DNA from 2 places in the Aquicella lusitana genome. Region 1 is predicted to be linked to the other one. Evidence: riboswitches for the same ligand, from Rfam matches in the RefSeq annotation. Region 1 holds a riboswitch; the other holds the start of a gene.
What was found. A riboswitch is a leader RNA that binds a small molecule or an ion and turns the genes downstream of it on or off. The one in region 1 is predicted to bind thiamine pyrophosphate.

Region 1 (16,683 bases):
CAGCTTGGCGTATGCGGCTGTAATCTCCCGTTCAAATTCCTTATGGAGTGGTGTGGCAATGATCAATTGCTTGATTTCCGCGCTCGCTTTTGCAAGCGATTGCATATTTTTTATTTTGACGGAGTGAAGAATGCGTAATATTTTTTTATCTAAATCACGTTGAGACAGAAAGTACTTATAGGCTTCCACGGTCGTTGCAAAGCCACCTGGCACTTTAATGCCGCCACGTGAAAGATGCTGAATCATTTCACCGGTCGAAGCATTTTTACCGCCTACAATGGCAAGATCTGCTAAGCTAACTTCCGCGAGATTAACAATATGTGTCATTGACTCGATTCCTTTCGATAAATTAATTTACTTTATCATTAGCAAATAACAAATAAAACAGGCTTTCCTCCTGAAAGCCCCTTGCGGAAACTTTTGTTTCCGCAAGCGCTCTTTTACTGAACTTTAATTTTTAAAGCGTCGTTCGAACGCAACGAATCGTTTTTCAAGCTCCCATTGCAGACTAGCTTTTTCGTTCGCATCCAAAAATACCCGGCAGGCCGAGGAAGGTTTATCTGAACCCAGGCTGTCTTTAGCGCAGACAGAAACCGGTTGACGGTAATCACGATCAGTCCATAAATTTTCGCCAGGGACGAATGCGTAAGCAATACTGTTACGCACCATATTTTTTAATGTGGGATAGGAAAGATGATAGGTAGTAACAGCCTTGACATATTCAGTCGTCAAATTACTTCTGCTGACACCTTCATCATCAGTCGACAACGCAACCGGTACGCCATAACGCAGGTAAAGCGGCAGCGGGTGTTCTTTACCTTGAATACCCAATATCCCTTCGTTACTGCTCAGGTTTATCTCGACCATGACGCCCTTATCTGCCATTTCTTTCAGCAATGAATAGGCTTTTGTTTCCTGCGCTATATCAACGCCGTGACCGATACGGTTAGCACCTGCCACTTCCACTGCATCAGTAATATGAAATTTCAAACCTTCGGGTGGGACAAGCTGGTCATTCAACTCGCCTGCATGCAAACTGACACGGACATTAGGATAAATGTTATGTAAAAACTGTACCATTTGCATATGCAGGGCATAATCTCGCATGGAAATAACACCATCTTCCGGCTGCACCATATTGATGCCCACAACACGCGGGTCTTTGCTAGCAGCTTCAAAACCAGCAAGCAGTTGAGCAAATACCATTTCAGGCGGCTGTTCGCGTAATACCTGATAGAGATAACGTACTTTTAATCCACAGCCCGCTTTGGGATGTGTTGACTGGCAGGCAAGCAGTGAAGATTTTTGAGCCTCATCATCATTCAATCGCTTCGAAATGGACTGAATAATATTTTGAAAATCGGCTGCGAGCAGTTTGTCGCGCATGGCTGAAAAATCAGGATCCCAGCCTATCCGCTTGCCAAGCTTTCCAGATTCATTGTTGTCTGCTGTCACCATGAGTTCAACATACAATTCATTCTGCATCGCCGCACGTTGACTGATTTCAGCTAACATTTCACCGCTGTGTTTTCCAGTAATAACACCAAACTTTCCAAACGTTGCAAAGAAATGATCATGCCCGGATTCTTTTCCTGCCACAAAATGACGCATAGACCATGCATCAATAACAGCATCATATAAAGCTGGATCTGTCACAACAGTGTCTAGGCGGTCGCTTGCTGTGCATTGTGCATCAGCAAAAACAGCATAAGTTTGTCTGTTAATACAAAGATCATCGTTCTTGGCATACCGGATCAGGTTTTCTGCATAAGTAGCACCTGATGCATGATTATGCAGGTCGCCGCCTTTAGGCATACTACGCAAAAACACTGATAATGCATGTGGAGATGACTGGATGGATTCAAAATAATTTTCCACACTACTTTCAAGACTGGATTGAGCGGCAACGGGAAAACTGGTAAGTAAGAAAAAGATGGAGAAAACAAAAGCGAAAAATGGCCGGATTTGCATGTGTTTTACCTGTACCTTATTGTTTATTAATGTTTTTAATTTTCAATCTCCACCCATGATACAGGAATTTATTTGAACAGGCAAAATAGGCGCGATGGATGTAAAATGCCCGCGTGAAATGTACCCCTCTTAGTCATTTAACTTGCTCGCAAGAAGATTAATAATACCTGAGAAATCCTTTTCGCCAAATCCCTGATTAACATATAACTCATACAGCTCTGTCGCTACAGAGCCTAAAGGAATGACTGTATCCGTCGCTTCAGCGGCATGTTGCCCCAAACGCAAATCTTTCAGCATCATTTTGGCCATAAAACCGGGTTGATAGTCGCGATTGGCCGGTACATTCTCCAGAATGCCGGGCACAGGACAATAGCTAGTCATGGACCAGCATTGTCCAGATGCATTGGAACTAATTTCAAAAAATTTCTTGGGATCAAGGCCGAGCTTTTCCGCTAAAGTAAACGCTTCACATACGCCAATCATGGAAATGCCCAGCAAAAGATTATTGCAAATTTTGGCGGCCTGACCGCAGCCTTCGGGTCCCGCATGCACTATTTTTTTGCCTATCGCTTTTAAGATGGGTTGCGCACGTTCAAAATCCGCTTTATTACCACCCACCATGATCGTTAAAGTAGCGGCTTCTGCTCCTGCTACACCGCCTGAAACAGGCGCATCCAGCATGGCGATATGCAGTTTTTGTGCTTCCTCGTGCAGCAAGTGAGTAGTAGAGATGTCAATGGAAGAGCAATCAATATAAAGTAAGCCGGGTTTGGCATGTGAAAAAATGCCATCGTGACTCATGCAAATCTCGCTGACCTGCTGGCCCGTTTGCACACTGGTAATGATCACATCCGCATTTTCGGCCAAGGCAGCGACAGATTCTGCAGCAATTGCGCCATGGTGGGTAAGATCTTGCATGGCTTCTGTCACTACATCATATATATGCAAAGTAAATCCCGCCTTCAGCAAATTCAGAACCATGGGATGACCCATATGTCCCAGCCCGATAAATCCGATCGTAGTCATGTTCATGTCCTTGGAAACCAGCGTTGTGTCACTGTCTTTAGTTTAGTATAAAACCGCACTGCTTCCGATCCATACATACCTATATCTGAAAAAATGGAACGCTTCCACCCGCCAAAACTTTGATAAGCAACGGGCACAGGTACCGGCACATTAATGCCCACCATACCCGCCTGCACTTTTTCGGCAAAGGTGCGGGCAGCATAACCATCGCGTGTAAAAATCGCCGTTCCGTTGCCGTATTCATGCTCATTTACCAGTTTAAGCGCGGTGTTAAGATCCGGTGTGCGCACGATTGAAAGAACAGGACCAAAAATTTCTTCGCGGTAAATACGCATGGACGGTTTAACATGATCGAAAAGCGTCCCGCCCATAAAAAATCCGCTTTCAAAATTTTTAGGTTTGTATTCACTGCCATCAACTACCAGCGTCGCACCCTCCTGCTTGCCAATATCGATATAGGATTTTACTCGCTCCCAATGCTGCTGCGTGACCAAAGGCCCCATCTCTACGCCGGCTTCGGTTCCGGGTCCAATTTTAAGCTGCTCAATTCTGGGTTTCATCTTGGCAATTAATGCGTCAGTAAATTTTTCACCGATAATGGTCGCAACGGATAACGCCATGCAACGCTCGCCAGCTGATCCATAGGCTGAAGTCACGAGTGCGTCCGCAACCTGATCCGGATCAGCGTCCGGCATGACAATACAATGGTTTTTGGCGCCGCCAAATGCCTGTACTCGTTTGTTATGTATCGTAGCTGTTTGATGCACATGTTCGGCCACTGCGCTTGATCCAACAAAACTGATCGCCTTGATGCCTGGATGCATCAAGAGCACGTCGACTGTTTCTTTGTCACCATGAACCAGATTGATAACGCCTTTGGGCACGCCTGCCTCCATGGCAAGCTCAATCAATCGCACAGAGCAGGACGGATCTTTTTCCGATGGCTTTAAAATAAAGGTGTTACCGCAAGCAATCGCCATGGGAAACATCCAGAGCGCAATCATGGCAGGAAAATTAAAGGGCGTAATGCCTGCACACACTCCAAGCGGCTGATGCAACGAATAGCAATCCATGTCTTTTGCTACTTCTTCCGCAAAGCTGCCTTTGAGATGGTTAGGGATGCCGCAAGTATAATCCACTACATCAATGCCACGCTGCACAGATGCTTTTGCTTCAGCCAATGTCTTGCCGTGTTCCTGTGTCACCAGCTTGGCAAGTTGATCAATGTTTTGGTCAAGCAGGAATTTATACTGAAACAAAATTTTTGCACGTTGCGGAGGCGGGGTCGTCGACCATGTTTCAAAAGCAGACTGTGCTGCCTTCACTGCTTTATCCACCAACAGCTGATCTGCAACACCAACATGTCCAATCACTTCACCTGTCGCTGGATTATAAATATTCAGATTCCGCTCTTTTATTACGATGGGTTGTCCATTAATAATGTGTGGTACATCGTACGGCATAATTCCTTTTCCCTGGATAATGTGATCCCTCCAAACGGGATAACAAATGTGATTTCAAATAAGATGGCAGCAACTCCAACTATAATAACGAATATTCACCGGGAGTAAATAGCTGCCAATACAAATTCAATCCATATATCTTATTCAGGCAGTGGTGTGTGATGATAGTTTATTCATTAATTCTTTCGTATTTACAATGTTGGCATACTGTCTCAGAATTTGAATAGCTGCACGGTGCATTTCATTTTCATTCGCATAAGGGAACGAACGAGAAGCTGTCGCATCCTCAATCAGTGTAAATTTGAATCCGCGGTGAATGCCGTCAATGATAGTACAGAGGCAACACATGGATGAACCATATCCGATAACAACGATCTCTTCCGGCTGCATTTGATTGAGTTGTTCTGCAAAAGCAGGGGATGAAAAACAACTGTATCGATTCTTAATAAATGTTTTTTCACCTGTGGCAGGTTCAAATCCTGGGATGAAATCACTGAATGCACTTTCTTGCGCAAAAATATCGCCGCCGTCCCGATAATGTTTGATATGCCACACCGGGATTTGTTTTTCACGCGCGGCCTCGATCAAACTTTTTGCGTTTTTTAAAGAAGGGGCGATACCCTTAATGTAAAATGGCCTGCCTTCAGCTATATATTCCTGCTGAATATCGATTACAATCATCAACTGCTTCATATTCATTCCTCGTTTTATGTGTATTAATATAAGGTTGACAGCATACTTGCATCAAACTGTTGAACAGGATGTTGATGTCTGAGCAAATTAACCAGATCAGGATTTGCAATAAAAGGCCTGCCGAATGCGACAAGGTCGAATGCATTATTGTCTATTCCCGCTTTAGCACCTTCCTGCGAATAATTGCCGCAGGCAATTAATGTTCCTTTATAAAAGGAACGTATAAACGCTGTCGTTGTGCTATTACCTAATTCAGAATACGTTCTGGTATTGTCATCGTCGCCGGTATGAACATAAGCAATGGAAAATACATTTAATGCTTTCAACAAGTATTCAAATACTAGACTGTCTCGTGCATCGCCTATTATTTCATTCAAATAAGCACCGGGGGATAATCGAATCGCCACCCGCTCATATCCGATGGCTTCGCCGCAGGCTTTAACGACTTCCAGTGCAAAGCGCGCCATATTGTTGGGCGAGCCGCCGTAGCGATCTGTTCGATGGTTAGTGTGATAATGCAGAAACTGATCGATCAAATAACCATTTGCACCATGAATCTCGACACCGTCGAAACCGGCCTCTATCGCATTTTTGGCGGCTTGCGCATAACTTGCGATCAGATCATTAATTTCAGCCAGTGTAACGGCGCGTGATTCCCCATGTGTCATCCCTTCACCCCGTTTCACCCGGCCCATCATCACAGTTGCAGACGGCGCAAGCGGCAATTCGCCATTCAGATAGGATGGGTGGCTAACCCGGCCCACATGCCAGATTTGCATGAATATCACACCCCGTTTCGCGTGCACCGCATCCGTCACGCGCCGCCAGCCATTGATTTGCGCCTTCGTATAGATACCGGGAACAGCAGGATAGCCCTGAGCATCAGGGCGGATGATCGTGCCTTCTGTCACAATCAATCCAGCATCGGTACGCCTAGCATAGTATTCCGCCATCTGCGCAGTAGGCACAAACTGATCCGCTGCCATACTGCGCGTCATGGGTGCCATCACAATTCGGTTCTTTAGCACAAGCGCTTGGTTTAGCTGATAAGGGCTAAAAAGACTGTTATTGTTATTCATCTCCGCTCCTTTATAGGTTTATAGCTATATTTAAATATCGAAAAATCTCAATATAATAAGGCAAAAATTTTATATTAATTCATGCCTTAACATTGCAATCCATTCCTTAATGGTCTTTTCATTCAGCTTGCAATAAGTCCATTGGCCGGAACGCTCCATAGTAATCAACCCCGCCTGTTGAAGCAGTGAAAGATATTGTGAGATGGTCGATTGGGAAAGTCCCGCCTTCTTCTCAATTAAACCAACACAGACGCCATCCTTTTCAACGTCACAATGCGTTGAGACAAAATGTTTTCCAGGCTCCTTCAACCACTTAAGGATATTCAGGCGCGTTTCGTTCGATAAGGCTTTAAAAATAGTAATGACATTCATATCGTTATTATATCGGGATTTTGCAATATGTCAATTATAGCTTTCACTTCATCCTTATGACTAAGTGTTATACAATATGCCTTTCCGTGTGGCGGAAGACGACTGAATCGATCAACTGTAAAGTGCGTAAGACATGATATCTTCGACGACCCATCCATCCCAGCCTGTGCTTGGTCTCTTATTTGTGGCCACACTTGCTGCTATCAGCTATTCCATTATGACCCTGCCTTGGCTCGCTGCCACTGGTATCAGTTCGCTTGTGATTGCTATTTTGCTGGGTATGCTGTTTGGCAATGCCTTACCGTATCCTGGTTCCTGGTCTCCCGGTATTCAATTCGCCGCGAAGCGTTTATTACGCACAGCAATCATGCTATATGGCTTTCGTATCAGTTTTCAGCAGATCGCTTCCGTAGGCTTAGAGGCGCTGTTGCTGGATATATTTGTTGTCACTTTCACGCTTAGCGCAGGTTATTTGTTGGGTAGAAAAGTGTTTAAACTCGATCCTGACTTATCACTGCTCATCAGCGCCGGTGCCGCTATTTGCGGTGCTGCTGCAGTGCTTGCTGTTGAAGATATTTTAAAAAGCGATTCCTATAAGGCGGCGGTTGCTGTCGGCACAGTCGTCCTTTTTGGCACAGCTTCCATGTTTCTTTACCCCTTGCTTCAGCATGCTGGGCTATTTGGTTTTAGCAACAATCAATTCGGGATTTTTGCCGGCGCAAGTATTCATGAAGTAGCACAAGCATTAGTCGCTGGCGCTAATATTAGTGCTGAAGCTGGTAAAATCGCCGTGATTGTCAAAATGATTCGCGTGCTATTGCTGGTTCCCGCGCTCATCTTGCTTTCTCTTTTACTCAGCCGCACTTCGAGACAGGCAGAGAATAACAGCAAAACCCGGCTAACTATTCCCTGGTTTGCCATTGGCTTTGTTCTGGTGATTGCCTTTAATTCACTGAATCTCTTATCGGCTCAACTCATCAACGTGATCAACCAAATCGATATTATTTTGTTGACCATGGCCATGGGAGCGATCGGCATCGAAACGAAATGGAACAAAATTAAAAAAGTAGGGTTAAAGCCTCTTTATCTCGCAACGATGCTTTTTATCTGGCTACTTGCGAGCGTTTTTGTCATCGTCAAATGGACATAATCCCATCAGGCGCGAGCTCGCTATCTGCTATTTCAGTTTTTCCTTTTGCCAGGCAGTCATGCCACCATCCAGTGATTTCACCGACTTGAAGCCAGCGCTCAATAAAAATTGTAATGCGGTCATACTCTTGCCGCCCGACGTGCAATAAGTCACTACCATTTTATTAGGGTCCAGCTCCTGAAAGCGGTTTGGCAATTCTTCCAGTGGAATCAGCGTGCCGCCAATGTTAAATGCCTGGTGTTTTTCAGGTGTCCTGACATCTACCAGTTGAATATCCTGATTGTTTTCTAAAGCGTGACTCAGCTCGCTAGGTGAAATAATGTAGTCATTCATTTTAACGTCTCTCTGCTGCCTTTCAATTTTTGAAGGCCTCATCATACGATATCTTTTGCAGGTTTCACAATCCGGATTATGCGATAAACTGAATTCACGAAACTGCATGGTTAGCATATCAACCATCATGACGCGACCCGCGAGTAAAGTACCCTGCCCCACAATCCATTTTATTATTTCAGCTGCCTGAATCAGGCCCAGCAAGCCAGGCAATACACCCAGCACACCGGCCGTACGGCAATCCGGCAGCATGCCGTTTTGTGATGTTGCAGGAAAAAGACACTGGTAGCACGGTCCTTCATCGCCAAGAAAAATAGAACACTGCCCTTCGAACTCATGAATACTCGCAAACACAAAGGGTTTGCCCAACGCAACACAATGCTCATTGATAAGATAGCGTGCAGCAAAATTATCGGTACAATCAGCCACAATATCAAATTGATCAATCAGCGCAGGTGCATTGGTTGAATCCAGTTTTTCATTATACGTCTTGATCTCGCATGCGGGATTGAGCTTCATCAGCTGCGTTTTAGCGGCGCAAACTTTCTGCTCTCCTACATGCCTATCCTGATAAAGAATTTGTCTCGGCAGATTGCTTATTTCTACTGCATCGTGATCGATAATACCGATCGTACCTACACCCGCTGCCGCAAGGTAAACGAGCAGAGGCGAACCAAGACCGCCAGCGCCCACACATAATACGCGCGCTTTTTTTAATTTTTGCTGGCCTTCCACGCCTATATTTTTTAGATGGATTTGCCTGATATAACGGTTAAATTCCATTTCAGTCAACGGCATTGATAATGATCCACTATTTGTAATAATTTTCGGGTGGAGGCAATGGGGTCCTCCGCTTTAGTAATCGCCGAAATCATGGCGACGCCGCTCACGCCTGTCGCAAGGACATTGTCAATATTTGCCCTGTTAATTCCGCCTATTGCGACCAAAGGATACTGATTTAACAGGCTGCACCAGTTTTTTAAATTCAAAATTCCTTGTGGAGCAAAGGACATCATCTTACTCGTTGTAGGAAAAATGGGACCACAGGCAATATAAGAAGGTTGAATAGCGTGTGCTCTTGCTACTTCATAATAACAATGGGTACTAACGCCCAAACGTAAGCCCGCCTCATTTATTTTTTTTATATCTGCCAACTGTAAATCTTCCTGCCCCAGATGCACGCCGTAAGCGCCAAAGGCAAGCGCTTTTTCCCATTCATCATTAATAAAAAGGCGCGCTTTGTATTTTTTTGCCAAAAGAATGCTGCGTTGAATTTCTTTTTCCAATGTCTTGCCAGTTTGATGCTTGATTCGCAATTGGATAGTCGTAACGCCCAATGGCAATAAAGTTTGCAACCAGTCACTACTGTCAACAATAGGATACAAGCCAAGTGGTCTCGGTCCGCAATTAGGAAAAGACGCTGCAACGAGGCTAAGCGGCTTTTTGGACACGCGAGGCAAATCCATTTCACACGTTGGCCAGCTTGTTTGCTGCACTAAATCCGTCCTTGTCCACAATGTTTGAGCTAGACGGATTTCCCTATTGATGTACATTTTTGCCATGACAATGGCATCTTTCATTTCATGATTAAGCGCAAGAGCTGCAGCAATAGCAGAGGACAATACACAGCCAGACCCGCGGTATTTTTTTTGCGGATAACGGTCGCTTGCCATCCAAAAAGATTCGCTGCCATTCGTCCAATAGTCCTGGCTCAGCGCGTCATGATCAACGTGCCCGCCTTTAATTAAAATATTTTTGACGCCCAGCGAAAGTATCTCTCGCGCCGCTCTTTCTATATCTTGATGGGAATGAATCCGACAACCTAGTATGGCTTCCGCCTCAGGCACATTCGGCGTCAACAGGTCAAGGTATGGAAACAATTGTTTTAACTGCGACAGATACATTCGAATACTGCCTCTGAACAAAGGCTTGCCAGAGGTTGCCACACACACGGGATCCAACACACTCTGGCCATCATACAGCTTCAAAAAACGGGCGATGCAATTCACCGCTCCCCTGCTACCGAGCATGCCGATTTTCACTACCGTCGCGGGCAACTCGGCAGTGAGCGCGGTAAGCTGTGCATCGATGTGATGTGGCGGCAAATAATGTGTTGCAGTTAGGATATTTGAATTCTGAGAGGTAACAGCAGTCACCACTGAAGCGCTCCGGACGCCAAGCCGCTCAAGCACACGCAAATCAGCCTGCATGCCCGCGCCACCGCTCGGATCCGAACCTGCAATGGTCCAGACGATGGGTTTCATCATGCCTGCGCTTCCTGGTGCCAAAAAGGCGTATCAAGCAGAGATGTGCTGGGATGCGCCATGTTCCTTTCTGGCATCATGCCAGATTCATATGCTGCCCGCCCGGCGATCACCGCATGCTGAAATGCTGTTGCCATACGGACAGGATCATTTGCCAATGCGACGGCCGTGTTTAATAAGACTGCGTCAAAGCCCAGTTCCATGGCTTGGGTTGCGTGGGAAGGTTTGCCAATGCCTGCATCCACGATTAATGTTACTTCAGGAAGACGTGTGCGAAGCATTTCTAACGAATAAGGATTAACAAGGCCTTTACCGGAACCAATGGGTGCGCCCCATGGCATTAAAATCCGACAACCGACATCCATTAGGCGCTTACATAAAACCAGATCGTCCGTGCAGTAGGGAAACACTTCAAATCCCTTATGAATCAGCATACTCGCTGCTTTAACGAGTTCAAAAGGATCAGGCTGCAAATTATAATCGTCGCCAATCACTTCCAGCTTGATCCAGTGCGTCTGAAAAATTTCTCTGGCCATTTCTGCTGTGGTAATCGCATCCTGTGCGCAGTGACAACCTGCCGTGTTCGGCAGTAAATGGCAGCCTGATTCCTTTATATATTGCCAGAATGCACTACCGCTTTTTTCCTGCGGCGATTGGCGACGCAGTGAAACAGTAATCACATTTGCACCAGAAGCATGAATGGCGTCACGCATCGTCTGCAATGAAGGATATTGTGCGGTGCCTAACAGTAATCGACTGGAAAGTATTTCATCCGCCAATTTCCACATACTAACCTCCCTGCATGGGAAAAATAATTTCGATTTGATCGCCTTCTTGTAAAAAAGTAATGGCGTGCTCACTACGCGAAACAAAGCGCCGGTTAAGCGCGACAGCAAAATACGTTTCCTGGTAACCCTGCGCATGCAATAACGCTGCCAATGATAAATTGGATTCCACTGTGATTGCTTGCGCATTAAGCTGCACATTAATCATCGTCGCTCCTCCAGAGTTGTGGATAAGATAAAGCTGTTATGCCCTGCTCCGTGTACCGCCTGATTTCTGCCGCGAGTAGTGGTGCAAGCAAAAATCCGTGCCTGTAAAGACCATTTATGGCAATTAATCCATCACGATAACGAATAGCAGGTAAATAGTTGGGTAAAACCGGGCGGCAATGCGTCACCGTTTTTTGAATGCGTGCTTCCGCAAATCCGGCATGCAAATAATAAGCTGCCGTTAATAACTCCAACATAGATCGCACTGAAATAGGGCTCGTGTCTTCAGCGTGAATTTCACTGGCGCCCACCAGATAAAGATTATGTTCTCTAGGGACAACATACAGACTATATCGTGGATGTAAAAACCGAACAGGACGATGAAGATGCACATCGGGTGCATGTAGCCAGAGGAGTTCACCGCGTATCCCTTGCAATTTACCAAATGCTGATTTGGCACCTAAACCACGGCAATCGAACACTTTATCAAAACGCATCTGCGTGCCGCCTACCCTGACTTGATAAGGCCTGACCTCATCGACAAAGGTATGTGTATGCCATGCAACCTGATGTTGGCGCAGATAATCCGCAAGTTTTGTAAATATTGCCTGATTGTCTAAATGGGCTTCATTTGGAAAATAATAAGCATGCTCAAATTTCGTCATCTCGGGCTCCAGTTGCTGCAGAGTAGATGGCTGCAATTTCTGGTAATGATGTGCACCTATTTTTTTCTCTATGCACGCCATAAAACGTAGCAATTCCGCCTTGTCTCGGGGATGCGACACAACAAGGCTGCCGCTCTTGCGAAAATAAAGTGCGGGATCAAGTTGATCAATAATCGTCTGCCAATGGTTGTGAATACTCTCTTGACCCATGTGACAGACAAGTAAATCGGATCGTTCCAGCTCGGATACAGGCGTGAGCAACCCAGCGGCGGCCATACTACAACTCTTGTTACCATCGTCACTGTCCTGATCAAACAAGACAATACGATAGCCTGCATTACAAAAGGTAAAAGCAAGCAGTCGCCCCATAATACCTGCGCCTACAATGGCAATTTTCATGCGTTTGCCTTTGCGTAGTCACGCAGTTCATGAGAAAGCTGCATCGAACAGAATTTTGGGCCACACATCGAACAAAAATGCGCGATTTTGGCTGATTCCTGCGGCAATGTCTGATCATGATAAATGCGCGCTGTATCAGGATCCAATGCAAGATTAAACTGATCTTCCCAACGGAATTCAAAACGGGCTTTAGATAACGCATCATCCCGTGCGCGAGCTGCCGGATGCCCTTTCGCTAGATCGGCCGCGTGGGCGGCAATTTTATATGCCATGATTCCCTGTTTAACATCTTCCTTGTTCGGTAATCCTAAATGTTCCTTGGGTGTCACATAACATAACACGGCAACGCCATGCCATCCCATAATCGCCGCGCCAATTGCGCTGGTAATATGATCGTAGCCGGGTGCAATATCCGTCGTCAGCGGACCCAGAGTATAAAACGGTGCTTCTGCGCAATAATCTAATTGTTTTTCCATATTCACCTTGAGCAAATGCATGGGCACGTGGCCTGGACCTTCAATCATGACTTGCACATCATGCTGCCAGGCAAGCTGAGTTAGTTCGCCCAAGGTTTTTAATTCTGAAAATTGGGCTTCATCATTTGCATCCGCAATAGAACCAGGACGTAATCCATCACCGAGTGAAAAGCTGACGTCATAAGCCCGCATGATTTCGCACATTTCATCAAAATGTGTATAGAGAAAGTTTTCCTGGTGATGCGCAAGACACCATTTTGCCATGATCGAACCGCCGCGTGACACGATACCTGTCACACGATTTGTCGTCAGCGGAATATAGCGCAGCAAAACGCCTGCATGAATCGTAAAAAAGTCAACGCCCTGCTCTGCTTGTTCAATGAGTGTATCGCGAAAAATTTCCCAGCTCAGGTCTTCTGCAATGCCGTTTACTTTTTCTAGCGCCTGATAGATAGGCACCGTGCCAACGGGAACGGGGGAATTACGAATAATAAAATCCCGAATCGCATGAATATTCTTTCCTGTTGAAAGATCCATGACCATGTCAGCACCCCATCGTGTCGCCCAGATGAGTTTCTCAACCTCCTCTTGAACAGAAGAGCTGACTGGTGAATTACCGATGTTGGCATTAATCTTTACAAGAAAGTTGCGCCCCAACACCATCGGCTCAAGCTCAGGATGATTGACGTTGGCCGGAATAATGGCGCGACCATGCAGAATTTCACTGCGCACAAATTCAGGTGTAATCCATTCTTGATGATTACGGTTCTGATTTTCGCGTAGGGCAGCAAATTCCATTTCGGGTGTAATGATGCCGAGCTTGGCATAATGCAATTGGGTTACTCGATGGCCCGCCTTTGCTTTTCGAGGTGTGCGCTGTAATTTGGCAGCCTGCAGTTGCGCTGTTTTATTCAGGTCGCTATAACCATTGTCTTGTGCAGTAAGTGATCTTCCTTCATAAGGCGTTGTATCACTCCGTTCCATAACCCAGCTTGATCGGATATCGGGCAGGCCCGACAAAATATCAATCTCACAACCAGCATCCGTATAAGCGCCGGAAGTATCATATGCGCAAAGTACTGCGCCATTCGTTAATGATATTTCTCGCAGAGGAACACGTATATGAGGATGAATCCGGCCATGAATATATTTTTTTCTAGAACCGGAAAGTGATTGGCGCAAATGAGGATCTATTTGCATGTGGCGCTCCCTTTATTGAATCATATTCAGCCAGGAGCGCACGCAAGAATAGTCACAAAACCGAAAGTTTTTGCATGTCTAGTCACATTCCCTACGCAGGCCCTAGCCCGATCAGGTTCAAAGGGACTCTCTCAGCTTCAGGAAAACCTGAAGCACCCCTAGTGAACAAGCGCACACATTTAAACATAATTTTTTTTTAGAATCCAGTTAATCCAATTGGAGCACTACCCGCTTTTAGCAGCTAGAGTAACTTTTTTTCCAGAACAAGGGGAACCCGCTCTTTCACCGGCTTGTTCTGCGACAAAAACCAAGTCGTTTCTTTGCAAAAGGAGCAGCAGAGAATGGTTACTCTTGCTGCTAAAAACGGGTCATGCTCCCATCGCAATCTATCGCGCGTGTTGGGTAGGAATCCTGCACCCTCTTTCCACTATTTTGAATACACTGATAATGACAGCATTCAGTGACAAGTATAGGGTCCCGGCTAGTAAATACAAAGTAATCGTGTCATAAGTTTGTGCGATTAACTGTTGCGTTACGCCCATCAGATCAAGCAGGGTAATCGTGCTGGCAAGCGATGTACACTTTAATACAATAATTACTTCATTAGAGTACGCAGGTAAAGCAATACGAAAAGCGCGGGGCAGAATAATGCGGCGCAACGCCAGCCATTTTGACATGCCAAGCGCTTCGCAAGCAGCGATTTCACTTTTAGGAACAGAGTGAATCGCGCCTTTTAGCAGAATAGACGTATAACAAGCCGTATTTACAGAAAGCGCGATGATCGCACATACCGTCGGCTCACGGAGGGCGATCCAGAGAAATGAATGCCTTATCCATTCAAACTGACCAAGCCCGTAATAAACTAGAAAAAGCTGCACGAGTAGAGGTGTGCCACGAATAAAGAAAATAAATAGGTTGACTGGCTTTTGCAGAAATATATTTTCAGAAATACTACAGAGCGTCATTAAAACAGCTAGCACTAAACCTGCTGCCACCGACGCCAGCATTAGCGTGAGGGTAACGGACAAGCCGCTTAATAAATCGGGTAAGTAAGCAATTAAATTGGTCATGGATGAATATACCGGTTAGCCCTGATGGTTAAAAAATCAATAATAATTTGTGACACGCTAGTAATCAGCAAATAAATACTCGCAGCGACGAGATAAAAAGTAAAAGGCTTCAATGTCGTGCTCGCTGCAATTTTTGCTTCACTCATTAAGTCCGCAAGACCGATCAACATGACAATGGCGGTATCCTTTAATAAAACCAGCCATAAATTACCTAATCCGGGCAAGGCGTGACGCCAGGCTTGAGGTACCTGAATGCGTGTAAAAATTTGCCTGCCATTAAAACCCATGGCTTTTCCGGCATCTATTTGGCCGGCATCGATAGCGAGAAAAGCGCCGCGAAAAACCTGTGAAGCATAGGCACCAAAAATAAGGCTCAGCGCTGTAACAGCGGCGGCGAATGAACTAATGTCCACATAATGATGTAATAGTTTGCTTAGAATTGCTGCCAGTCCAAAATAAATAAAAAACAGAACGAACAATTCGGGTAATCCACGGATAATAAAAATTAAGCTCGCTGCAGGATAGCGCAACCAAGCAATGGGAATCGACTCAATTGTCGCGCCGAGCAGACCAACAATCATGCCGATAATGGCAGACAGGCAGGCCACTTTTATCGTCACCAGTGTACCAGAAAGAATTTGTAATAAATAACCGTCAAGTAACATTGTCTTATTCTCAATTTATATACTGCCACCAAATCAGATTTGCTCTAATGAATAGCACGGCCAAAATATTTTTTAGCGATTTTTTCGTAGGTTCCATTCGCCTTGATTTCCGCTAATGCCTTGTTGAAAGCGTCACGTAGTTCCGCATCGCCTTTTCGAACAGCAATGGCATAGCCCGTGCCAAAGTACGCATGGTCTACAACTGGTTTGCCGATCAGGCCAAACTGGTTATCTTCATTTCGCTTGAGCCAGGCGGTCGCGATAGGCGTATCTGCAAGCACCGCATCTAGACGGCCCAGCACAAGATCAAGGAACGCATCCTGCACGCTAGCATACGTTTTAATTTTTACACTGACACCATATTTATCCCGCAAATATTTCTCGAAGACAGAGCCCTGCTGTACCCCAATCACTTTTCCGGTTAACTGGGAGAGTGAAAAAGAAGCTGGCATAGCGCCAACAAAACTGCCGCTCGGTTCATAGTAAGCATGGGTGAAGCTGACTTCCTTTTCCCTTTCTTCCGTTACTCCCAGCGCTGCAATGATGGCATCAAATTTTCCCAGTTTCAGACTGGGTATCAGACTATTAAACGATTGATTGCTGAACGTGCAGTCTACTTTCATCTGCTGGCATAACGCGCTAGCGATTTCAATATCAAATCCTGTAATGCGGCCGGAAGGATCAATAAATTCAAATGGCGGATAGGTGGCTTCTGTTGCAAACTGAATAGTCTTCCATTGTCCTGCATTTAAGGCGCCATTCATAAAAAAAAGCAGGATGATCATTAGGAAATAGTTTTTCATGGAAGGATACTTTCTCCACTTGCTCATTATATTAATGCTGCATCGCTTCAAGAAATCGGCGA
Region 2 (16,683 bases), on a different replicon from region 1:
CACCATCGGTGATCTTGCGGAATCGCCGCTCTATGGGTCATTTGGTCAGTTTTATGTTCCATTCGGCCGCTATTCTTCAGTAATGGTGAGCGACTTATTGACCAAGGTCCTAACTCGTACCAAAGCCCGTTCTATTTTAATGGGCCTGCAGCAACAGGGCGAAAATGCATTTTATGGTTCTGCCTATATTTTTAGAGGTGATAGCCACGCTGCATCGGTAGATAAAGTTAATAACGGCGGTGTTAACGTTGGCCTTAAATTCAAGCAAGCTAACATGAGTGGCGATATAGGTGCAGGCGTGATTGGCAATATTGCTGATTCAGGCGGTATGCAGAATGGCACTGGTTTTGCTAACTTTGAGCAGATTGTACATCGCGTACCGGGTTATAACCTGCGTGGTATCTTCAGCTTCCTTCAGCACTACGATATCATCGCCGAATATGTAGGTGCATCAACGAGTTTCAATCCCAATGACATGAGCTTTAAGGGTAGCGGAGCCAAGCCATGGGCTTTTGATACGGAATTCGCGTATTCCTTCTATATTCTCGACAATAAGCCGAGTTCTATTGGCATTGGCTATCAGCAATCCCATGAAGCACTGGCCTTAGGCTTGCCTCTGGCGCGTTACTCAGTAGTGTTTAACACGTCAATATGGAGAAATACCTTACAAAGTCTTGAGTTGCGCCATGACCGAAATTACGCTGCTAGCAGCACGGCAAATGGCCCAATCGGTGCAGCGTCCACGCCAGGTGCGTGTACTGCCGCAGCTTGTACAGGTACAGGAAAATCGGATAACGCTATTACTGCGCAATTTGATTATTATTTCTAGCCATTTTGGGCTGTGTAAAAACGCCCCATTAGGGGCGTTTTTTGAAAGTTATTTAATTTCTCTCAATTTTTCCAGGTAATTTTCATCGTTTGGCATTTCGCCAGTCTGCTGTGCCTTCCATAACATTTGTGCTAAACAAGTCATCATTAAATGTTCTACCTGATGTATATCCTGATAAGCAGCCATTAACTCTTGATGGATTTGAGCAATTCCAGTGGGACGATTTGTTCTGATTTGTTCACGAACGGCAAGATGCAGGCTCATGTGAAAAAAGGGATTTTCTTCCAGCGTGAATTCCTGTTGCTGGAAAGCGGCTGGCTTTTCCAATAAGGCATGATACTCGGGATGGTAGAGCATGATTTCAATTAACTGTGCTTCCACAGGCTCTAATTCTAATGTCTGCTTTTTTAAGTGTTTTTCCCAGGCTTCAAAAAATGCCTGACGATAGGCTTCGCGGTGATTGGTAAACATTACTCGACTACCGTCTTGTCAGGGTATTCACAAAGGTCATTGATGAGACATGCCGGGCAATGCGGCTTGCGCGCCACGCAAACATAGCGGCCATGCAGAATTAGCCAATGATGGGCGTCATGTTTGAATTCATCAGGGATATTTTTCATCAGTTGTTTTTCAACTTCGAGCGGTGTTTTGCCCTTGGCAAGCCCTATGCGGTTGGCAACGCGAAAAATATGGGTATCGACTGCAATTACGGGTTCACCAAAACAGGTATTCAAGATGACATTGGCTGTTTTTCGGCCCACACCAGGCAAGGATTCCAGCTCTTCCCGGGTACGCGGCACCTTGCTATTGAATTTTTCAATCAGCAGCCTGCAGGTATTAAGAATATTTTTGCCTTTTGTGGTATATAAGCCAATGGTTTTAATGTATTTTTTTAAACCACGCTCGCCTAGCCCCAACATTTTTTCCGGCGTATTGGCTACGGCAAACAACGTCTCGGTCGCTTTATTAACGGATTTATCCGTTGCCTGGGCTGATAAGATAACCGCAATCAGCAGTTCAAAGCGGTTATGATAAACGAGCTCAGTTGTGGGCTTAGGGTTCGCTTTGCGGAACCGCAAAAAAATTTTACGTATGGTTTTACTGTTCATAGAGGTCTGTATTCACTCAGCCAATCATACTATAATTCATCGCCAAATTAAGTTTAATTGACCACGGTATAAAACCCGTGGTCAGCTTAAGGGGAGAGCTAGTGCTTCTCTCCTTAAGAACCCGATAGCTAAAGTTCCTGCGGCAAGCCGCGAGGAATAAATTAAAATGAGGATAAAGATCCGTTATGTCGCAAAATCCGTATATTAGCATAGTTATCCCGGTTCATAATGAGCAGGAAGTGTTGGAAGAGCTGTATACCCGTCTGACGCAGTCGCTGGATGCGCTGGGTAAAAGCTACGAAATCATCCTGACCAATGATGGTAGCACAGATCGCTCAAGCGAAATGCTGCGTGCCATGCACGCACGAAGACCTGACCAGATTCGCGTGATCGAATTCAATGGTAACTTTGGGCAACATATGGCGATTATGGCGGGTTTCGAGCGGGTGCGCGGCCAGATTGTTATCACTATGGACGCCGATTTGCAAAACCCGCCGGAAGAAATCGGCAAACTGGTTGCAGCGATGGAACGGGGCCACGATGTTGTTAACACTTATCGCCAGGATCGCCAGGATTCCTGGTGGCGCTTGCAGGTATCCAAATGGCACAACCGTGTTAGGGCCTGGATGATGCCTAAGCTAAAGATGAAAGATGAGGGTTGTATGTTGCGCGCATACAGCCGTTCCATCGTGGATCTGATGGCGGCAACAGGTGAGAGCACGACATTTATTCCGGCGCTTGCGCTCACCTATGCCTCTAATCCAACAGAAGTGGGTGTCGCCCATGCTGAACGCAGCGCGGGGACTTCTAGCTACAATTTTTATAAACTTCTTCGCTATAATTTTGACCTGGTAACAGGGTTTTCCGTTTTTCCTCTCCAGGTTTTTACCATGATCGGCTTGCTGATTTCCTTGTGCAGTTTTGCCTTTGTGGTTTTCCTGGTACTACGCCGCCTGATTGTAGGGCCTGAAGTGGAAGGTGTGTTTACCCTGTTTGCTATTATGTTCTTCTTGTGCGGCATCGTTTTATTTGGGCTGGGGATCGTGGGGGAATATATCGGACGTATTTATCAGGAAGTCAGAAAGCGCCCGCGTTTTGTAATACGCCACGTTTTAGAAAGGCCGGTTGAGATTACGGCGAGCAGAGAAGAGGATGAAGCCTATCTATCCCGGGTAAGTGCATCAGAAGGATAGAAGCCCAGCGTTCCGTAGGTAGCAAGAAATGCCATGCCGTCTGGCATGGCAAAGTTTAAAAATGGAAGGAAGAATAAAAAATGCAGGATGTGCCAAAGGAGCATTTGATAGCTGGCGTGGACGAGGCAGGACGCGGTCCACTGGCGGGCCCGGTGATCGCTGCGGCCGTGATTCTGAATCCTCGTCAGCCTATAAACGGATTGACAGATTCTAAACAATTATCCGAAAAAGAACGTGAAAGACTGTTTCATCTTATACGCGAACGGGCATTGGCCTGTGCGGTTGGGCGAGCCAGCGTGCGGGAAATCGATACGATCAATATCTTGCAGGCAACCTTTCTGGCAATGCAGCGTGCGGTAGCCCGCTTAAAAATAGCGCCTCATTTAGTGCTGGTAGATGGTAATATGAGCCCTGCTTTTCCTTGCGAAGCGCGGGCGATTATTCAAGGTGATTTGTCTCAGGCTGAGATCAGTGCGGCTTCTATTGTGGCTAAAGTCGTGCGGGACCGTCTGATGGTGAGGCTGGATAGCAAGTATCCAGGATATGGATTTGCTGGTCACAAAGGCTACGCGACAGCCAGGCACATCGAAGCTATACAGCTGCAAGGTATCTGCCGCATTCATCGAAAATCATTTAGACCTGTTTCCGAAGCCCTGAAATAAAAAAACCCTCAAGAGAGGGTTTTTTTGATGATCATGAATCTTATGCGGTAGCGATATGCTGTATAAGTGTCGGTCGGTTAGAAATGTCAGCACCGCCATAAACGATAGTGATGTCGTTTTTATGTTGTTGCGCGTGCATTGTTTGAGATGCTTTTACTGCTGAACTCAACGCGTTTAGCTGGGGCGAGTTTTTGCCCAGTGTTGAGGATATGCCAGCAATACTGCCGGTCGCGACCAGAATTGCCCCAATCATCAGGATAAACTGCTTCATGTTTCCTCCCAGTACGGACGTAGATTAAAATCAGGTACATTATATATAAAAATTGTACAAGAACCAATAGTTAGTTTGAGAGGAGTTAAGCCTTCCTTAAGGAAGGGTATTCGGTGTCTGTTTTTGGGCGTTTGGTAATTGGTCGCTAAGTTCGAAGCGATACCTCAGAATTATTGCCTCACTGTTGGGACGACAGCGAGCGGAAATTACCGAAAATAATGCATTGCGCTCAAAATGACACTTGATGCAAGATGCCTGTTAAAATGTCAGCAGGCCCGATGCTCTAAAAAAATAATTTCTATTGATTTGTTCTAAGCAGATTAAAATTCAAAAAACATATGCAATCACGATAAATAAATTTGTTCACTTCAGAAAAAATAAAAATCGCTTGTGTAATCTTAAGAAAACATTAAATGAATCTTAAGAGAATATTAATAATAAAATCTTAATGTAGCATCCTTATAATCCAAAGAGTTATCAAAAATAAAGCGTCGATGGAGTGCGCGGCATGAACTCAACTAGAAATGATGTAGATTCCAAGGCGGCTTCCCCGGAAGAAAAGCTTTTGACAGCAGTTCAGGAAGTTCAGGAAAAAATTCGTGATAAATTATCCATTGACTATGCAAAAGCCTTTAATCCGCATTATAAATTTCGCATGTTTCATAATGCAGCGCTATTTGACAATGTTAAAAAGCCAGTCGCCAAAACACTGTTAAAATACGCTGTGTCTAATATATCGAATCTGCATCAGCTCAGCTATTTCATTGCCGAATATCAGCGTTTGTTGCAGTTGAATAATGAAAATGACCCCACAGGATTCTTTGATGGCATGCGCAAAAAACACCAGGGCGGTGAGTTGGGAGGTATTTTAGCTGCTTCTTCAAATGAGATTTCTGCGCTTGATCACCAGCTCGCAACCTATTTTAAAAATAAGTTAGATGAAATTCAGGTTCGCCTCGAGATGATGCGCCATGTATTGACTGCTTTGGAGGAAATGGAATTTGCCAGATTTTTACTCCATTTGTGGCCAGAGAAAATGCCTATTGCTGAATATCATATTCAATGCCTTGATGATCTGAAAAAGCGACCTGGAAACTCATTTCTTATCCAGGAAATTGATACGATGGTTAAATGGTTGTCGGATCCGTCACCTGACAAAATGAAAGCAAACATGCGCTCTCTTCGGCGCGAAATAAAAAAATGTCATAGCCAGCGATTGGAAATTGATGCTGCGATGCTGATGGGCGAAGTGAAATTCCTGAATCTGAACGTCAACGAGCGACTACGTTATCTGGTAACGCGCGAATTACTACGCGGTTTTGTCGATAATCTGAAAATGCTGGAAAAGAAATTTCTCTGGCGGTGGTTTGTCCGTGCCATTAACGGCCATATGAGCCATGTTTTTGATTCCAAAATATCAAAGACAGTAAGAATTAGAACCGGTGCTGACCTCGTAACTGAAGCCAGAAAATATTATGTCAGGCGAGAAGGTCAAGCAAACGACTTGTTTGAAAATGGCCATTTAAGCAATCAGCTGATGGGTTTTCTTGATGAAATAGATTGCGCTAAACAGGATGTCAGTGATGCAATATTAAAGCAGATTGAATATCATTTGGATGAGCGCGGTTGTTTTCAGGAATTAGAAAATAAAAAGAGCTGGGAAATGTTATGGAAGTTTCAGGATACAAAATGGGGTCCGTTTTTGATTGAAGAAGCTAAAAAATCATTGATTAGCCCGCTTAAATCCCTGGGGCTTGCTATCAATTATAAATCAAGGCTCAATGCTGGGGATGAGACGGAAGAAGATAGCAGAAAATCATTCAATGTTTTTAGTTTGCTTCCTCAAGAAATAAGATCGCTGATTTTTGGAAAGTTATCAGCAAAAGACCTGGTTAATCTCCGTCATGTCGATAAGTTTCTTTATTCTGATTCAGCTCTTAATACTTTGTTAGATCCCAATACAAATAATATATTGGGTCATATTCCGCCTGAATTAAGAGACTATATTTATAAGTATCTATCTGGAATGGATCTTGCTCATCTTCGTCAGACTGCAAAATTCTTAGCGAAAGATGAGTTTATAAAAATTAATATGCTGGAATCAGAATGGTCTAGTCTGTTTGGGGATGTCGAGGAAATTCTATCTAGAATTGAGGTGTTGGAAGCCTGTAAAGCGGCAGCATTTGAAAAAGACGAGGAACACGCGCTGGAATCGAGCAAGTTAAGCATCACACACGGGATGAATTGATCGCATAAACCCTGCCGCTTGCGATCGCGTTTTTATCCTGTAAAAAGCGATGATTAAATTAGCTCAGGCCCGCTATCTTGTCTCGCGGCTTATTCCCGGGCGCCTTCGCTAAACAGGCAACAATGGTTTATGCAGCGCCGGTTTTATCAGAGGTATCGGGATTTTCAGCAATTAATACGGATTCTGTTTTTATTCCGTTTAACTCGGCACGTTCAATTTGCACAAATCGCTGCGTAATTTTTCTTGATGAAATATGCACTTGTTCAACGTCCGTGTGGGCTTGCGCAATGCGTTTAGCAAGATTGTCCATGCGCATTTGGAAGCGCTCAAAATCTTCAGCAAGCATGCGCAAGTGCTTTTGAATTTCATGTACCTGCTGACGTGTGGCGGCGTCCTTAAGTACTGCGCGCGCGGTGGTGAGAATGGCCATCATAGTAGTGGGCGACACCATCCATATCTTGGATTTCTGGGCAAATTCCACGAGATCCGAGTGGTGTGCGTGGATTTCAGCAAAGACTGCTTCTGCGGGAATAAACATGACTGCACCATCGGCTGTTTCACCCGGAATAATGTATTTTTCTGCGATATCCTGAATATGTTTGCGTATATCAAGTTTAAACTGGCGAATTGCCTGTTGCTTTTCCATGTCCGTTAGCGATGAGTCTATCAGCAGGCGAAAATTTTCCAGGGGAAATTTGGCATCAATGGCAATATTGCCCGTCGGCTCAGGCAAAAATAGCATGCAATCGGGCCGTCGGTTATTGCTTAACTGGTGTTGGAAACTGAAATGCTGCTCAGGAATCATGTTATAAATCAGCGCTGACAATTGCACTTCACCAAACGCGCCGCGCGAGCGTTTATCATTCAGTATTTCCTGAAGGCTGACCACGCTGCTTGACAACTCGGTAATTTTCTTTTGTGCGGCATCAATCAACGCCAGTCGCTTGATAACATCGCCAAAGGTTTCATTGGTTTTTTCAAAACCCTCGGCTAGCCGTTTTTCAACTTGCTGATTGATTTCTTTCAATTTAGTTTCTGTGGTCAGTGTTAACTGTTCAACACGTTTACTGAGTTGGCTCGAGTGCTCGGACAGCGATTCACTGACTTGCTGACGGGTGTCCTGCACGCCTTTTTGCAGAGTATCATGCAGGATTTTGAGCGCTTCCATTTGCCGCTCATCAAAGCGTGCACGGTGCTGGGCAAAAGCCTGCTGTAATTGTTCCCTCAAATCAGCCGACTGTTGTGTCTGCTCCACACGGGAGTGGCTTAGTTTTTCCAGAATGGCTTGCTGTAACCCGGCAAAATTGACTAGCAGATTTTCTCTCAGCTGCTGGTCCTGTGCCTGATTCTGCTTTGAAAGCTGCGTTACTTGCTCATCCACTCTCATTCCTGCCTGTTTAATACGGCTATCCGTCATGATCAGTTTGATCAGTATTATTAGCATGAGTGCAAGTAGGCCAGCATTTAAGCCAATAAGAATGTATGTGAACATGAAAATCATCCTTTCTCACGAGTAAACAAAATAGATCATGCCAGTCGTTACAAACCAGCATGATGGCATAAACCTTGCCGCTTGCGGCCAAGGTTTTATACTAAAATAATCGAGTGTGAGCGCCGGCATTTGCCGGCAACGTTATTAATGTGAGATTAAACCATCACCGCATAACGTGACACAGGCCGTGATTTTTTAATCAGCTGGTTTTCCTGCATGAATTTGGCAAAACGCCGCCATTCATCTCTATCGAATTCGGCAGGATCTTCAGCGAAGTAGGGGATTGTAGCAAACCACGCTTCACGATTCACTTTATTATTTGCTTCAGGGTACTTCTGGATAAATTGTTCCCATGCTTCACGTGGATGCGCATCCAGGTAAGCGACTGCTTTTTTGATAGCAGCAAGAAAGCGAGGGAAACGCTTATCATACATGCGGTTCGTATTGGCGATGAAAATCAGCTCACTGTAATTGGGAATACCGTTTTCCTCAGGAAAAAAAGCGGAAACTTTATGTCCATTCAATTCCAGCTGTGGAACTTCGAAATTACGCATCATGCCTGTGACCGCATCCACTTTACGGGACAGAAGTGCCTGCGTCAGGTTATAGCGCACGTTCACTAATTCAATATCTTTTTCCGTTAATCCCTGTTTTGCGAGCATGACTTTAAGCATAATGCCTGACAATCCGCTATTGCTTGACCCAATCAGTTTGCCTTTAAGATCTGCGAGTGTCTTGATACCGCTTTCATCGAGCACCACCAGGCAGTTAAGTGGTTTGTCTATTAATGTACCGATGCGCACCAGCGGTAAGCCCTGGTCTACCTGCTCCATGAATTCTGGCTGATAAGTGATACCAATATCTGCTTTTTTCGCTGCGACCCATTTAGGTGGATCGGTAGGATCAGCAGGGCCAATGAGTTCCACTTCCAACCCTTCTTCCTTAAAAAAGCCCTGCTGTTCGGCAATAATTAAAGGCGCATGATCCGGGTTTGGAAACCAGTCAAGAACGACAGTCAGTTTTTTCGGCGCCTCGGCAAAGCAGGCTGCAGCAAAAACTGTTAAAAATAAAAATAAGATTATTTTTTTCATACGGTGTACTCCGATTCAGTCTGTCATCCTGCTTTACCTTGAAGCCTTATTTTGCAATTCAGTTCCACCACACCAGTCTGCGCAGAAGCCTGTCTACGCTGAAATACAGGGTCAAGGCCAATAAAATAATAACAATTAATGCGGCAAACATCATGTCAATTTGCAGCCGGGCATTGGCGTTTAACATCAGGTACCCGAGCCCGTGGCTGGATCCGACCCATTCACCGACAACAGCGCCTATAGGTGCGACGACAGCAGCGATACGGATACCAGAGGCCAGTGCGGGCAAGGCTGCAGGAATGCGGATGTGTAAAAATATGCGCCATTCTTTAACATGCATGACCCGGGCGAGCGCGAGCCAGTCGGGGTTCGTTTTGCGCAGGCCATCATAAAAAGCACTGGTAATGGGGAAAAAAATCATTAGGGTGGTTGTCGCTATTTTTGATGCTGTTCCATATCCCAGCCAGATGACTAGCAGGGGAGCGATAACAAAGGTGGGAATCGCCTGGCTGATAATAAGAATAGGCAGAAACCAGCGAGTAAGCGGACGAACAAAAGCGACCACGATCGCTGCCATGGCACCAAAAAAAATGCCCAAGAGGAAGCCTGCTATGGTTTCATAAAGGGTGGGTATGGCTTGAACAGCGATCAGGTCACGCTGTTGATAAAGCGTAGCGAAAACCTGCCAGGGAGGAGGCAACAGATAATCGGGTAATTGCCAAATTTGGACAATACCTTGCCATAACAGCAGCAAACCCGCAGTGATCAGGAGCATGCGTAACAATGGCCTCATAGTGCTTCTCCCGCCGCCTGTGCCAGCTCCCGGAAAAGCATTGCCTGCAGATCGATAATTTCGGGCTCGGACAATTCACGCGGTCGCAATGAGGTTAGGCGGGCAACGCGTTTTAAACTCGCGGGCTCGCCTTGCATAATATAGATAGTGTCAGCGAGGCGCAGCGCTTCCAGCGGATCATGTGTAATGAATAGAACGGTTTTATCCTGGAGTAATTGGGCAGCAAGCGTTTGCAGCTTGTAGCGAGTGATCGCATCGACTGCCGAAAAGGGCTCATCCATCAAGACCAGTGGTTTATCCTGCATTAGGGTCCTGACCAGTGCGACCCGCTGCCGCATGCCGCCAGATAATTGATGCGGATATAAATGAGACGCCTCGGCTAACCCTACTTTGTTGAGCAGGGAAGCAGCTTGCTGTGCGGCCTCGGTCCAGCGGGTTTTGCCTGTGCGCAGGCGGGCACTGACCATCGCATTTTCCAATACGGTCAGCCAGGGTAACAACATATCCGTTTGTCCCATGTAGGCGACTTGCTGGCTCAGCGGTTGGTGATTGTCTGCGTAAAAAGTACCCTGTGATATTTCCTCGGGCGAGGCCAAGCCTGCTATCATGCGAAGAAAAGAGCTTTTACCTACACCACTTGGCCCCAGGAGGGCTATCCATTCACCCGCAGGCAAGTCGATATCAAGATGCGAAAAAACAAGATGCCCGCCATAGGCAAGCGCCGCATTTTTAATGTGAATATGTGGAATTTTCACTGCTTCCTCCGCCAGTATTGTCTGGATCAGGTACAAAGGGTCGTTCCCGCTAGGGATCTCTCAGCCAGGTGGATGGTTATAGGTATATGGCGCCCCTGAGTGTGGAGAAGATAGTACGCTATTTGGTTATGGCGATGCAATCGGATCCACATCAGGTGCTGGAGGGATTCTCAGGAAGGCCAAGCGCGTCTTCGGCATGATGTTCTTGTGCGATCAACAAATACATTGCGGGCACGACAAAAAGGGTAAAGAGCGTGCCGATGGAGATGCCGGTTGCGATGACAAGACCAATGTTATAACGGCTCAGTGCGCCTGCGCCGCTTGCAGTAATGAGCGGGATGACGCCCAATACCATGGCAGCCGTTGTCATCAAAATAGGGCGCAAGCGAACCCGGGCGGCAATCTCCACAGCTTCACGCTTGCTTTTTCCTTCTTTTTGCAGGTCATTGGCAAACTGTACAATGAGGATACCGTGCTTACTGATAAGGCCAATCAATGTAACCAGACCTACTTCGGAATAAATATTCAGCGTTGCACCGCCAATGCCGAGGCTCACAAAAATCATCGCGCCGCAAATGGACATAGGGACACTGATGAGCACGATGAGCGGATCACGAAAACTTTCAAAAAGCGCGGCAAGTGACAGGAAAATGATAATCAGCGCAAAAAAGAAAGTGACAATTAACGCAGAGCCTTCCTGGATGAATTGACGCGATTGTGATGCGTAATCTGTGCTGTATCCTTCTGGTAATACCTCCTCTGCAATTTTCTGGAAGGCGCCCAATGCATCTCCCATGGTGACGCCTGGAAAAGCAACAGCAGAAATGGTAGTTGAATTAAGCTGCTGAAAGTGGTTGATGGCTTCCGGCACGATAACTTTTTTCAGGCTGGCAATTGTTGACAGAGGAACGGATGAACCATTCGCTGCGGTAACGTAATAGTTGAGCAGGTTATTGGGATTGAGTCGGTCTTTGCGGACCATCTGTGGAATGACTTGGTATGAGCGTCCCGCATAATTAAAATAATTAATATAACCCTCACTTAGCGCCGCGCCCAGTACATCACCTATATCTTGCATATTTAAACCGAGCTCGGACGCCTTGTCGCGGTCGAGAATAATATTAGTTTGCACTTGGTCAATTTTAAGATCAGGATCAATATAGGCGAAGATGCCGGTTGCATAAGCTTTATCAAGTACGTTCTGTAATACTTCATTCAATTTGTAAAAATCATCGGTCGTTGTGATGACAAACTGGATAGGCAAACCGCTGCCGCCGCCCGGAAGAGAGGGAAGCTGAAATGCAGCCGTTTTTGCGCCGGCGATTTTATCAAGCTGCTGCTGAATGATGGGTTGCAGCTGGTTGGATGTGCGTGTGCGTTCGTCCCACGGTTTTAATACCATTCCCACGATGCTGGTATTTAAACCATTTGCACCATCAATTTGAAAGATATGCGCGGTTTCAGGATATTGTTTAAAAATGTTATAGATCTGGTTGGAATAAAGCTGGGTTTGTTTTAGGGAGGCGTTTGCGGCGGCTGTGGCCTGTGCGATGATAATGCCCTGGTCTTCCTGCGGTGCCAATTCCGAATCGGAGCTGATGAAGAGAAAATAATTGCTCGCGAGAATAATAGCGGCAAACAGAATCGTCACTGGCAGAAAGCTCAATGAATGACGTAGTATGCTTTCGTAGCCATGTTCCACTTTTTCAAAGGTCTGATCGATCAGCAAAATAAATCCTTTCTTGCCCTCGTGCGACATTTTTAAAAATTTCGAACACATCATCGGCGAGAGTGTTAACGCAATCACTGCTGACACGGTGACTGCGCCTGCCAGGGTGAAAGCGAATTCAGTAAACAAGGCGCCGGTTAATCCGCCCATAAATCCAATGGGCGCGTAGACAGCAATTAATACGACAGTGATGGCAATAATAGGATTGGCAAGTTCTCTTGCGCCAATAATCGCCGCCTGAAGCGGCGGTTTGCCTTCCTCCATGTGACGTTGCACATTTTCAACAACAATAATCGCGTCATCGACCACAAGGCCGATCGCCAGTACCAGCGCGAGCAGACTTAACAAGTTGATGGAATAACCCAGAATCAGCATGATAAAAAAAGCGCCGATAATGGAAAGAGGAATGGCGATGAGGGGAATAGTGACGGAGCGTATGGAACCTAAAAACAGAAAGATGACAACGGTTACGATTAAAAAGGCTTCCATTAAGGATTTGATGACTTCCTTGATGGAGCTATTTACGTATTCACTGGCATCATAAACAATGCTCGCATTTAACCCTTGCGGTAACTGCTCTTGAATGCGGGGAAATATCTGTTTGATGTTATCAATGACTGTTAGCAAATTGGCGGCGGGCGCAACCTTGATGCCTACGTATACCGCGTCGCGTCCATCAAAACCAACGGCGGTATTATAATTCTGTGCACCCAAATCGACTTGGGCGACGTCTTGAAGACGGATGATGGCGCCATTCTGGAATTTCAGTACCATCTTTTTGAATTGTTCGACGTTCGTTAATCCTGTGTTCGCTGTGAGGTTTTGGATAAACATCTGACCATCTGTACGGCCAACGGCAGAAATAAAATCATTTTGGGCAAGCGCATTGGAGACATCCGCGGCGGAGATGCCATAGGCGGCCAGTTTTATGGGATCGAGCCAGGCGCGCAGCGCGAATTGACGGTTTCCCAGGATTTCAGCCAGTTGTACGCCGTTGACTGCCTGCAGTTTGGGCTGGACTACGCGGATCAAATAATCTGTGATTTTGTTATTGGTGAGTTCATCGCTATAGAATCCAATGTACATGGAATCAATCGTTTCACCCACCGCAACGGTGATGACCGGCAGCTGAGAGCTGGCCGGCAGCTGGTTCAGAACGGCGTTGACTTTGGTGCTAATGTCCGAAAGTGCTTTTAACGGATCATAATTTAATAGCAAATTGACGTTAATGGTGCTTGTGCCCGGCGTGCTGCTGGATGTCATGTAGTCAATGCCGCTTGCTTGTGCGATGGAATTTTCTAGCGGCGTGGTAATAAAGCCGGCTACTACATCAGGGTCTGCACCGGTATAAGTTGTTGTGACAGTCACAACGGCATTTTCTGTAAACGGATATTGCATGACAGGGAGCAAGGCGATAGAACGCAAGCCCATTGCCAGAATAAACAGGCTAATAACTGTGGCAAGTACAGGGCGTTTGATGAACAAGTCAGTAAATTTCATGCTTACTCTCTCTTACTGCCATTGCATGCGCGGAGTTAATCCGCAAGATGCGGCTATTCCAAGTTCTGCTGTGCGTAACCCAATCAGCTGGGCCATGAACAGGTTATCCATCGTGTTCATTGGATACTTTGGGCGACGGATTATTCGCAGGCTGCACACTGTTGTTGATAGCAATATAGCTGCCGTTTTTAAGTTTAAGCTGTCCGCTGGTTACAATAATATCGCCTTCCTTGATGCCCTTTAAAACCATGATCTGGTCGCCGCGGGATTCGCCAGTTGTGACAAACACTTGGTTTGCCGTCAGAACGGTTTTTCCGTCTTTATCCTTTTTTTCTTTTACCACATAGACGATATCGCCATAGGGATTAAAGCTGATCGCGGTTTGCGGAACGGTCAGATACGGTTTGGATTTGTCAGTAATGATTTCAACATTGCTAAACATGCCGGGCGCCAATTCCATTTTGGGATTGGCAATGGTGGCTTCGACTTCGACGTTGCGTGTATCGGTCTGGACAAGAGGATTAATGGTTGTAATTTTTCCGGTAAACGTCTTTTTGGGAAAGGCATCGACCGTGATATTTACTTTCTGCCCGACTTTAAGGCGGGCGAGCGCCTGTTGTGGCAGATAAAAATCAGCATAAATGGGATCAAGGCGTTGCAAGGTGACGACCGTATCGCCCGGATTGAGATACTGTCCTGGGTTAACTTTGGAAATACCGAGACGGCCGCCAAAGGGCGCTTTGATTGTTAACTGTTCGACAATAGCAGCCTGTTGAGCCACTTGCGCGCGCAAGCTTTTGAGGTTTTGCAGATCGGTGTCCAGCTGCTGTTTGCTGACGGCTTTTACCTTGTACTGTTTTTTATCACGTTCGTAGGTGATACGGGCGAGTTCGGCATTCGCTTCCAACGCATGAAGTTGTGCGATATTGGGATCCGCATTCTGCTGCACCAGCAGGGTTCCTTCGGTCACTGTTGCGCCGGGCGTAAAATAGATGGTTTGTATCATGCCGCCCAACTGGGCTGTGACATTGACGCCCAGTGTTGCGCGCATGCTACCTACCGCTTTTAACTTAGGTTCCCAGTTAGAATAGGCTACTTTTGCCGTTGAAACGGTGATGACTGGATTTTCCATGCTGGCAAAAAAACGCTTCATCAGCAGCGACATGACGCCTTTATAAAGAAAAATGCCGCCGAATAGAACGCCGAGGACTATTAGCATGATTAACATCGGTTTTTTCATTCTGCTGTCTAATCTAACCTTCATAAATTATCCTCATGTATCTCCGCTTAGGGGCATATCAATGAAGCCTGCGTGGGATTGACAGTGTCATGACATGCCGCTATCGGACGGTTCCACCAGCCGCCGCCTAGTGATTGGAACAGGGCGACTGTATCACTATAACGTGCTGCCTGCGCTTGGATGCGCGCTATAACGGTTTGCTGATATTGCTGCTGGGCAGTGAGTAGATTGAGGTAACTGACACCACCCAATCGATACTGATCTTGCGATAATTTCAAACTCTTGTAAGCGGCCATTTCAGCCTGCCGTTGTGCACGCAAGGTGCGCGCGTCGGTTTCGAGTGCCCGCAGCGAGTCAGCAACATTTTGAAATGCTTGTAGTACGGTCTGGCGATATTGCGCCGCTGCCTGATCATAGGCGGCAATCGCGGCTCGGCGTTGAGCGAGCAGGGCGCCGCCCTGAAAAAGCGGTTGCGTTAATTGACTTGCGATACTCCATTCCTTGCTCGCAGATTTAAACAGGGCGGAAGGTACGGTTGCTGTCCAGCCATAGCTGCCAGTCAAGGTAAACTGTGGAAATAAGTTTGCCGTTGCAACGCCAATCTGGGCACTTGCGGCGTGTAATAGTGCTTCGGAAGCCCGCACATCAGGGCGCTGCCGTACAAGAGCAGAAGGCAGACTGATGGGTAACTCCACAGGCAGTACCAATTTATCCAGATCAAACTTGGGCAGTTCCTGATTAGGAAATTCACCGATTAGCACGGAAAGCGCGTGTTTTGACTGCGATAAACTTTTTTCAAGTGGCGGCAATGTTGCGCGTGTTTGATCAAGCAGCGTTTGCTGCGTCAGTACATTGGATTCGGCAATTGCGCCTAAACGGAATTGATTGTTAATGATGGTGAGCTGGTTTTCCTGTTCTTTAATTAATTGACGCGTCGCTTTGATTTGTCCTTCCAGTGAAGCAATGGTAATGGCAGTGGTAGCGATATTGGAGGTCAGTGTCAGATAGGCAGCAATTAATTGGAATTGCTGATAATCAACCTGTGCCTGCAGGCTTTCTATTTCCCGGCGTGCCCCACCAAAGATATCCAGCGTATAGGAAACATTTACAGCTGCATTAAATAAATTAAAAACGTTCGAACCACCACTTGATCCGCCAGTAGGCCCCGTGCTGCTGGAGAGACCGGTAGCTCGCTGGCGTTGCCCGGCGAGCTGCGCATTAAAAGCAGGGTAAAGTGATGTGCCTATTTGTGCATTGAGGAGTTCCTGCGCCTGACGTAAAGCCGCTTGGGCTGCTGCCAGGTTAGGACTGTTAGTTAAACCGGTATGGATGAGTGCATCCAGTGCGGGCGAGCGAAATAGCGTCCACCATTCAGCCTGGATATCCTTGTTGGTGACATAATGTTGTGCTTTTCCGCTATTACCTGGCGTACGCACGCTGGCGGTTTTAGCCGGTAACGGGAATTCATTGTAAGAATGGACGGGAGGCGCATGAGGGGAATGGAAATTAGGGCCGACCATGCAGCCTGTCAGAGCATAGCTGGATAAAACAACAACGATTGAATATCGTAACGCCATCCAACGCGAATGCATTCAGCAATCCTGCTTCGTTATGTCCCTGCTTTGAGAGCGCTCAGTTATTTGGAACGCTCGAAAATATCAGGTTATCTTACTATAAAACCTGGTTTCAGAACATCTTCACATCAATCTTAATAGATCATTTACCAGTGCTTGAATGAGCACGAACAGGATCAGCGTAAACCCCATGTAAT

Region 2: linked by a shared signal. The riboswitch ahead of AQUSIP_RS04050 (ABC transporter ATP-binding protein) and the one ahead of thiC (phosphomethylpyrimidine synthase ThiC) in region 1 are both predicted to bind thiamine pyrophosphate.

The regions. Positions count from the first base shown of each region.
Region 1 is NZ_LR699115.1:68,894-85,576, reverse strand. Features, by position in the region: gene ppsA (phosphoenolpyruvate synthase) at 1-327, opposite strand, end outside; gene AQUSIP_RS10450 (adenosine deaminase family protein) at 451-1,971, opposite strand; gene mmsB (3-hydroxyisobutyrate dehydrogenase) at 2,101-2,997, opposite strand; gene AQUSIP_RS10440 (CoA-acylating methylmalonate-semialdehyde dehydrogenase) at 3,000-4,460, opposite strand; gene AQUSIP_RS10435 (cysteine hydrolase family protein) at 4,605-5,153, opposite strand; gene AQUSIP_RS10430 (alkene reductase) at 5,177-6,232, opposite strand; gene AQUSIP_RS10425 (ArsR/SmtB family transcription factor) at 6,302-6,604, opposite strand; gene AQUSIP_RS10420 (YeiH family protein) at 6,738-7,754, shown strand; gene moeB (molybdopterin-synthase adenylyltransferase MoeB) at 7,782-8,885, opposite strand; gene thiE (thiamine phosphate synthase) at 8,876-10,354, opposite strand; gene AQUSIP_RS10405 (thiazole synthase) at 10,351-11,139, opposite strand; gene thiS (sulfur carrier protein ThiS) at 11,141-11,344, opposite strand; gene AQUSIP_RS10395 (FAD-dependent oxidoreductase) at 11,337-12,407, opposite strand; gene thiC (phosphomethylpyrimidine synthase ThiC) at 12,404-14,083, opposite strand; TPP riboswitch at 14,154-14,253, opposite strand; gene AQUSIP_RS10385 (ABC transporter permease) at 14,470-15,153, opposite strand; gene AQUSIP_RS10380 (ABC transporter permease) at 15,150-15,818, opposite strand; gene AQUSIP_RS10375 (transporter substrate-binding domain-containing protein) at 15,863-16,648, opposite strand; gene AQUSIP_RS10370 (amino acid ABC transporter ATP-binding protein) at 16,653-16,683, opposite strand, start outside.
Region 2 is NZ_LR699114.1:852,251-868,933, forward strand. Features, by position in the region: gene AQUSIP_RS04000 (LbtU family siderophore porin) at 1-829, shown strand, start outside; gene AQUSIP_RS04005 (DUF1841 family protein) at 878-1,300, opposite strand; gene nth (endonuclease III) at 1,300-1,938, opposite strand; gene AQUSIP_RS04015 (glycosyltransferase) at 2,124-3,131, shown strand; gene rnhB (ribonuclease HII) at 3,212-3,793, shown strand; gene AQUSIP_RS04025 (hypothetical protein) at 3,834-4,064, opposite strand; gene AQUSIP_RS04030 (F-box protein) at 4,573-6,312, shown strand; gene AQUSIP_RS04035 (DNA recombination protein RmuC) at 6,440-7,804, opposite strand; gene AQUSIP_RS04040 (ABC transporter substrate-binding protein) at 7,960-8,895, opposite strand; gene AQUSIP_RS04045 (ABC transporter permease) at 8,954-9,688, opposite strand; gene AQUSIP_RS04050 (ABC transporter ATP-binding protein) at 9,685-10,443, opposite strand; TPP riboswitch at 10,429-10,550, opposite strand; gene AQUSIP_RS04055 (efflux RND transporter permease subunit) at 10,595-13,672, opposite strand; gene AQUSIP_RS04060 (efflux RND transporter periplasmic adaptor subunit) at 13,776-14,936, opposite strand; gene AQUSIP_RS04065 (efflux transporter outer membrane subunit) at 14,960-16,504, opposite strand; gene rseP (RIP metalloprotease RseP) at 16,610-16,683, opposite strand, start outside.